DNA from 2 places in the Marinobacter sp. LQ44 genome. Region 1 is predicted to be linked to the other one. Evidence: predicted binding sites of a transcription regulator. Region 1 holds the regulator's gene; the other holds the start of a gene.
The links. Region 1 encodes sigma-54, which starts transcription at its own class of promoters, with help from an activator protein. Its sites were predicted from a motif close to ANTGGCATNNANNTTGCTNT; they were not measured.

Region 1 (4,348 bases):
CTGACAGGCAACGTTGTCGTGCTCCGGCAAACCGACGACTCGGAAGCCACCCTGAAGACCGAATCGCTGACCCTGGATAACCGACAAGGCACAGTACACACCGATCAACCGGTCACCATTACCGAACCGTTTGGCGTGACCCAGGCCAATGGCATGAAAGCCTGGGTAAACGAACGCATACTGGAACTCAATTCCCGGGTGGAAGGGCAATATGAAACCGTCAGGTAACCTCACACACCGATTGTTGTCGATAATGGCGGCACTGCTACTGGCCGGCCCGGCATCTGCGTTTGATCTGGACTCCGACACCCCCATCAAGGTTAGCGCCGATTCGGCCCGCCTCGACGATACCGAGGGGACCGCCATCTACACCGGCGACGTTGAACTGGTCCAGGGAGCCACCCAGCTGAACGCAGAACGGGTGGTGCTGTATCGAAGTCCCGAGGGCCTCAACCGGATTGAGGCGAGCGGCGAACCTGCCCGATATCGCCAGCCGGCACGGGAAGGCGAGGCCATGACAGACGCCCGGGCGAGAACCATCACCTGGTCGGCGGCGGAAAACCGGCTCACCTTCGAACGCCAGGCGGTGATTGAACAAGGCAACAATGTGTTCCGAGGTGACATCATTCAATACGACACCGTGCGCCGGGTGGTCACGGCAGAAGGCGGCACGCCTTCGGAAGAAAGCTCTGGCCGGGTGGAAATGGTGATTCAGCCTCGCAGCTCCAGCAACCCCATAAACGAATAGGTTACTGATGGCAGTTCTCAGGGCCAGCAACCTGGCAAAAAGCTACAAACAGAAAAAAGTGGTTCTGGATGTATCTCTGGAAATCCGGTCTGGAGAAATCGTTGGCCTGCTCGGCCCTAACGGCGCCGGCAAAACCACCTGTTTTTACATGATTGTCGGGCTTGTGCCCTCCGACCGCGGCCGAATCACCATTGACAGCCAGGACATCACCCCGCTGCCCATGCATGGCCGGGCGCGCAAAGGCATTGGCTACCTGCCCCAGGAAGCCTCGGTTTTCCGAAAACTGACCGTGCGCGACAACATCATGGCCATTCTGGAGACGCGAAAGGGCATGAAACGGCCGGAGCGGGAAGCCAAGCTCGAGGAACTTCTCGAGGAATTTCACATCACCCATATCCGGGACAGCCTGGGTATGGCTCTGTCCGGTGGCGAGCGACGGCGAGTTGAAATCGCCCGGGCGCTGGCCATGGAACCGGCGTTTATTCTGCTGGATGAACCCTTCGCCGGGGTAGATCCGATTTCAGTCAGTGACATCAAACACATCATTCGGCATTTGCGGGACAAGGGCATTGGAGTGCTGATCACCGATCACAACGTGCGGGAAACCCTAGATATCTGCGAGAACGCTTACATCGTCTCCGGCGGCCATATCATCGCCTCCGGCAACGCAGAAGCCATCCTGGCCAATCAGCAGGTCAAGGAAGTCTATCTGGGCGATGAGTTCCACCTGTGAGCGCAAGAAAAACCCTCGGCGACCGAGGTCTGATTGTTTTGATGATCTGTAGCAAGTAAACTCGGCAAAGAACTTGCTTATACTGACACCAGTGAGCGGCAAGTAACCAGCGTACAACAATTTTTTTGCCTGACAGCAGGCAAGGTCACTACCGGGACACCCTTGATTTATGGATCTTGAGCCATGGTTATGAAAGCCTCATTACAGCTTAAGATGGGCCAGAGTCTGACCATGACGCCCCAGCTGCAACAGGCCATTCGCCTGCTTCAGCTTTCCACCCTCGACCTCCAGCAGGAAATCCAGCAGGCACTGGAGTCAAACCCGATGCTGGAAACCTCCGAGGATGACGAGCAGTCTGACACCCCTGATACGGACTCCGATACCCGGGACGAGCACAAAGACCGGGATTCCGACCACGATGAACCGGCCACCGAGACCGCCTCTGACTGGGATGAAAATGAAAACGGCCCTGACTGGTCTTCAGAAACCGACATACCGGATAACATCCCCGACGACCTGCCCGTAGACACCGCCTGGGACGATATCTACCAGTCTGCACCGGCGCCAGCCAGCAAAGGCGAAGACGAGAACGAATCGGATTTCGAAACCCGCAATTCGCCGGCAGAAACCCTCCAGGACCACCTGGAATGGCAACTCAACCTGACCCCCATGAGCGAACGTGACCAGGCCATCGCCCACGCCCTGATGGACGCAGTGGACGAACGCGGTTACCTGACCTCACCGATTGAGGAAATCCATTCCGGCCTGCAGGATGAAACCGAAGAAGACCCCCTGGAACTGGACGAAGTGGAAGCGGTTCTGCACCGGCTACAACATTTCGACCCGCCGGGTGTGTTTGCCCGCGACCTGCAGGAATGCCTGCTGATTCAGCTCAACCAGTTGCCACCAGATACTCCCTGGCTTCGACAGGCCCGCTTGGTGGTTACCCAGTTCCTGCATCTGCTGGGCAACCGGGATTACGCGCAACTGCTGCGCCGCAGCAGACTCAAGGAAGATCAGCTGCGCGAGGTTCTGGCCCTGATTACCAGCCTCAACCCCCGCCCGGGCGACGTGGTGGACCGGGCAGAGCCGGATTACGTGATACCGGACGTCATCGTACGAAAACACGAAGGCCGGTGGCGAGTTGAGCTCAACCCGGAGATCGCCCCGAGGATTCGGGTCAATGCCAGCTACGCATCGCTGATCCGCCGCGCGGATAGCAGTGCTGATAACACCTACCTGCGGGATCAACTGCAGGAGGCCAAGTGGTTCATTAAAAGCCTGCAAAGCCGCAACGAAACCCTGCTGAAAGTCGCCACCCGGATTGTTGAGCACCAACAGGGTTTCCTGGACCAGGGGGAGGAAGCAATGAAACCGCTGATCCTCTCCGACATTGCGCAGGCCGTGGAAATGCACGAATCCACCATTTCACGGGTCACCACACAAAAGTATATGCACACACCCCGCGGTATCTTCGAGCTGAAGTACTTTTTCTCCAGCCACGTCAGTACCGCTGAGGGTGGAGAATGTTCCTCCACCGCAATACGTGCGATGATCAAGAAACTGATTTCAGAAGAAACTCCAAAAAAGCCGTTGAGCGACAGCAAGATTGCAGCCATGCTTGGAGATCAGGGCATCAATGTGGCCCGGCGCACCGTTGCCAAATACCGGGAGGCCATGCACATTCCTCCTTCAAACGAGCGCAAACGACTGGTTTAATGTTTTTGCCGGTGCACGAAGCACCGGACACGCAGCCCGGTGGCAACACCGGCATGATGACAACAGGAGACGCCTATGCAACTCAACATTTCAGGCCATCACGTAGAACTGACCCCTGCACTGAAGGATTACGTCAACACCAAGTTCGAGAAGCTGGAGCGTCACTTTGACCACATCAGCAACTGTCAGGTGACGCTGGAAGTTGAGAAGGTACGTCAGATGGCCGAAGCCACCCTGCATGTCATCGGTGGCGAGATCCACGCAAAGGCAGAAAGCGAGGACATGTACGCCGCGATTGATTCGCTGGTGGACAAACTGGATCGCCAGATCCTCAAGCACAAAGAAAAGAATGTAGACCGGATGCACGGCAACGGCTGAGCGCGCCCTTCGCGCCGCCTTACCGGGTGTTTCAATGATACGAGCTGCGGCGGGGAATACCGGCCGCAGCCTTTTTTTTACGGAATCACAGTCGATCCATGAGCGATACATCCCTGACCATCGACAACATTCTGGCTCCCGAACTGACGCTGTGCCGAGTGCCAGCCTCCAGTAAGAAGCGGGTACTGGAAACCATCGCAGAGCATATTCATCATCAGGATGAAATCCTCAGCGACACCGAGATCTTCAACAATCTGGTTTCTCGCGAGCGGCTTGGCAGCACCGGTATCGGCCAGGGTATCGCTATACCCCACTGCCGCCTGGAAGGGCTGGACCGTGTGATCGGGGTGCTGATGACGCTGGAAGAAAGCATCGACTTCGATGCCATCGACAATCAGCCGGTCGATCTGGTGTTTGCCTTGATCGTGCCCAAAGAAGCCACCAGTGAACATCTGGAGCTGCTTAGCCAGCTGGCCGAGAAATTCAACGACAACGGCTTCTGTGAACAGCTTCGCCAGTGTCAGGATTCAGCGTCCCTGTACCAGCGTATGACAGCGGCATCCTGACAAGCAGTAGCACCAACTTAAGCAGGCAGGAGCGTCCATCATGAAACTGATCATCGTCAGTGGCCGATCGGGGTCCGGTAAGAGTACCGCGTTGCACGTACTCGAAGATCTGGGCTTCTATTGCATAGACAACCTTCCCATCGGACTGCTGTTCCCGCTAACCCGGGAGGCGGCGCAGCAGGAAGCGCCTGGGCGACTCCGGAA
Region 2 (4,348 bases), 1.1 Mb from region 1:
GGGCCATATTCACCAGCTCCAGGTTGTGGGTAATCCAGTCCCGGCGCTCCTTACGGTTCATCGACTTACGAAACACCTGCCGAACAGCCAGCTCGACATTCTCATACACCGTTAACCAGGGCATCAGCGCATGATTCTGAAACACCACCGCCCGCTCCGGCCCCGGTGAGTTCACCTCATGCCCGTCCAGCACACAGCCACCCTTGGTGGCCTGCAACAACCCGGCGACAATGTTCAGCACCGTCGATTTACCACAGCCGGAGTGGCCGATAAGCGAAACAAACTCCCCTTTCTGTATCTTCAGGTTCACGTTGTCCAGAGCGATAAATGGCCCTTTGGCTGTATCAAAGGCCATTTCAACGCCCGTTAACTCTAAATGTGATTTAGCCATAACAGAATCCCCTAAACAGGTCGGACGAGCGCCGGGTGGGTAGTGCCTCCCGGGACCCTCAAAAACATGGATGTTTTTGCGGAGCGTACATGGATGTACTCGCCGCGTGTCCCGGGAGGCACTACCCACCCGGTGCGGCATGCTCCGCCGTTTGAGATTTCTAGGTTAAACGCAGCAGTGGGTGAGTGTTGGCTACTCATTCCAGGCCACCTTCTTCTGAATCAACAACATCACCCGATCCAGCAAAAACCCGATAAACCCGATGGCCAGCACCGCCACCATGATCCGACTCAACGACTGGCTGCTGCCATTCTGAAACTCATCCCACACAAACTTCCCAAGCCCGGGACTCTGCGCCAGCATCTCCGCCGCAATCAGCACCATCCAGGCAATACCCAGAGACACCCGCAACCCGGTAAAAATCATCGGTACCGATGAAGGCAGCACCACCTTGCGAACGTGGGTCCAGAACGACAGCTTCAGCACCTTCGACACATTCAGCAGGTCCGGATTCACCGCGGCCACGCCAACGCTGGTATTGATCAGCGTCGGCCACAGGCTGCAAAGGGTGACCGTGATCATCGACGTCAGAAACGACTTCTGGAACATCGGGTCATCACTCACGTACGTGGCAGACACCACCATGGTCACCAGTGGCAGCCAGGCCAGGGGCGACACCGGCTTGAAGATCTGGATCAGCGGATTGACCGCCGCCTGAAAATACCGGTTAAGACCGAACACAATTCCCAGGGGCACCGCAATCAGCGTGGCCAGGGCAAATCCAGACAACACCGTGACCAGGCTGGTACCGATCTGATCGATAAAAGTGGGTGCGCCGGGATAAGACCGGATCCGCACCTCCGCCTCCGGGTTGTCAGCCAGAATCCTGGCATTACGCTGCTCCTGCATGGCGATGAACTGGCTGGCGCGTTCCCGCTGGTTGGCGTGCTCTTGCCAGAGTTGCCCCGCCTGCTCCCAGACCTGAGCTGGCCCTGGGAAAGCACCAAGGGACGTCTGCACCTGGGGCGCTGCCAGATGCCAGAATCCCAGAAACACCAGAATTCCGATCAAGGGCAGCAAAGTCTGTTTGCCGGCCGCCAACAATTCATTCGGGCTCAGCCGGGCGAGCAGGTTGCGGCTCCTGGCGGCCATCGACTGGCCAATTCTTATGCTTAAAGTGCTCATGTTGTGCCCCCCTTACGGTGTCTCGGTGCCTTTCAGCCCGATCTCAAAGCGGTCTATGTAAGCGTTCGGTTCGCGAGGAGTGAAAGGCACACCGTCAATCAGCTCGCCCTGGTAGGGGCGTTCAAAGTTCTCGGCGTCAAAGTCCGGGAAGTCACTGGCATTCATCACGCCATCATCGATCAGTGACTGTGCGGCCTGAGCATACAGATCACCCCGGTATACCCTGGCTGCGGTCTGCATGTACCAGTCATCCGGCTTGGCGTCCGGAATCTGGCCCCACCGGCGCATCTGGGTCAGGTACCAGATGGCATCCGAGGGATAGGGGTAAGTGGCGTGATAGCGGAAGAACACGTTGAAGTCCGGAACCTCCCGCACATCCCCTTTCTCGTATTCGAACGTGCCGGTCATAGAGTTGGCGATCACGTTTTTGTCTGCGCCCACGTAGCTGGAGCGTGAAAGCAGCTCTACCGCTTCCTGGCGATTTGCGTTGTCGTTTTCATCCAGCCAGTAAGCCGCGCGGATCAGTGCCCGTAACAACCGAAGGTGGGTATTGGGATGCTTCTCTGCCCAGGTCTCGGTCACACCAAAGACTTTCTCAGGGTTGTTTGGCCAGATCTCATAATCGGTTATAACCGGCACGCCAATCCCCTTGAATACCGCCTGCTGGTTCCAGGGTTCGCCCACGCAGTAGCCCTGAATGGTGCCGGCTTCCATGGTCGCCGGCATTTGCGGCGGCGGGGTAACGGACAGATGAACATCGGCCTGCAAGGTGCCACTGGTATCACCCCGTTGTGGGGCGTAGAAGCCGGGATTCAGGCCACCGGCCGCCAGCCAGTAGCGGAGTTCGTAGTTATGGGTGGACACCGGGAACACCATGCCCATCCGGAACCGCTCGCCTTTGCTCAGGGATTGCTCCACCGCCGGTTTCAGTGCGCTCGCGGAGATCGGGTGGGCGGGTTTGTCGCCATCCATGTCCAGGTGGGGCTTCATGGTGTCCCACACCGCGTTGGACACGGTAATCGCGTTGCCGTTGAGGTCCATGCTGAAGGCGGTAATGATGTTGGCCTGAGTGCCATAGCCAATGAACGCGCCCAGAGGCTGGCCGGCCAGCATGTGGGCACCGTCCAGCTCGCCGGTGATCACCCGGTCCAGCAGCACTTTCCAGTTGGCCTGGGCTTCCAGTTCCACGAACAGGCCTTCGTCCAGGAAGTAGCCTTGCTCCCAGGCAACCGCCAGGGGTGCCATATCGGTGAGTTTGATGAAGCCCAGTTTCAGGTCTGGCTTCTCTGCTGGCCCGATGCTCGCCTGGGCCAGTGTGCTCAGCCCGATCAGCGCGGCGGTGAGCAAGCCTCTGAGTTGATGACGGCGTGTGTTCATGCTGTTACCTCTCTGTGTCTCTCTTTTCTGGCGCACAAAAAAAACGCCCACCCTCCGTTTCCGGAGAGCAGGCGCCAATGCCTTAGAACGAGAGATGTGATGTCTTGATGGTTCGCTGTTACCTCAGCATAAGCCGTGCCATTTTTTAATATTCATAGTTTTCAAAGGCTTGATATTCCATTCCGTGTTGAGCGAGGAAAACGCCAATCGAGCCCGGTCTGTTTTTGGTGCAACCTGAGCGATTTCGCACCAATGTGAAACCTCAAGGCAGAAGTGTATCCCGGCCTGCCGGAGCCGATGGATCTGCTGAACAAGGCCGTAGCCCGGGCGTTGCCACAAGGCCGGCCGGGCAAGTGCTGTTTTGGCAATCGCTGGCCCCGTTATTGCTTTCCATAAAACAGACAATTTTGGCAAAGAAGCCCGCCCCGGCTCTGGAAACAGACCCCGGATGGCGGGCTTTTTTATGGGTAAAGCAGAGGATTGATCATGAAAAACCGCCGAACCACTCCCGGAAGTACCGCCACCACCTGCCCTTATTGCGGTGTGGGCTGTGGTGTTCTGGCGAAACCTGACGCCGTTCAGGGCGATGTAGGGCACCCGGCCAATAAGGGCCGGCTTTGTGTCAAAGGCTCGGCGTTGCATGAGACCGTGACCGGACACGACCGGTTGCTGGCCCCTCGTGTGGCAGGGCACAACGTTGAGTGGTCGGAGGCCATTGACCGGGTAGCTGAGGCCATCCGTGTGTCGGTCAGAGACCATGGCCCGGAGTCTGTGGCTTTTTACCTGTCTGGGCAGCTGCTCACAGAGGACTATTACATCGCCAACAAGCTGGCCAAGGGCTTTATTGGCACCCCGCACGTGGATACCAATTCCCGGTTGTGCATGTCGTCTGCCGTGGCAGCCCACAAGAGGGCGTTTGGTGAGGACTGCGTGCCCGGCTGCTATGAGGACCTCGAGCTGGCGGACTTGCTGGTGCTGGCGGGCAGTAATGCCGCCTGGACGCATCCGGTGCTTTACCAGCGGATAAAAGCGTCCCACCGGCCCGGGCGCAAAGTGGTAGCCATTGACCCAAGGCAAACCGCAACCACAGAGATGGCTGACCTGCACCTGCAACTGCGGCCGGGCACCGACACCCTGCTGTTCAATGGCTTGCTGGTTTGGCTGCATGAACACGGAGCCCTGGCCACACAGTACCTGGAACAGCATTGCAACGGATTCGAGGAAACTCTGAGTGTGGCCCGCGCCTGTGCGCCCTCGATAATGGCGGTCGCCCGCGGATGTGACCTTCGGGCTGCGGATGTGGAACGCTTCTATCGGTGGTTTGCCGAGACCGATCGAACAGTCACCGCCTTTTCCCAGGGCATCAATCAGTCGGTGGCTGGCACCGACAAAGCC

Region 2: ASQ50_RS10000 (CmpA/NrtA family ABC transporter substrate-binding protein) is a predicted target of sigma-54. The motif match lies at 3,142-3,161, and genes of this name have one in related genera.

The regions. Positions count from the first base shown of each region.
Region 1 covers NZ_CP014754.1:1,040,917-1,045,264, forward strand. The annotation lists gene lptC (LPS export ABC transporter periplasmic protein LptC) at 1-228, shown strand, start outside; gene lptA (lipopolysaccharide transport periplasmic protein LptA) at 212-748, shown strand; gene lptB (LPS export ABC transporter ATP-binding protein) at 756-1,481, shown strand; gene ASQ50_RS04870 (RNA polymerase factor sigma-54) at 1,671-3,200, shown strand; gene hpf (ribosome hibernation promoting factor) at 3,276-3,578, shown strand; gene ptsN (PTS IIA-like nitrogen regulatory protein PtsN) at 3,677-4,144, shown strand; gene rapZ (RNase adapter RapZ) at 4,185-4,348, shown strand, end outside.
Region 2 covers NZ_CP014754.1:2,150,462-2,154,809, reverse strand. The annotation lists gene ASQ50_RS10010 (ABC transporter ATP-binding protein) at 1-391, opposite strand, end outside; gene ASQ50_RS10005 (ABC transporter permease) at 584-1,576, opposite strand; gene ASQ50_RS10000 (CmpA/NrtA family ABC transporter substrate-binding protein) at 1,589-2,953, opposite strand; gene ASQ50_RS09995 (nitrate reductase) at 3,440-4,348, shown strand, end outside.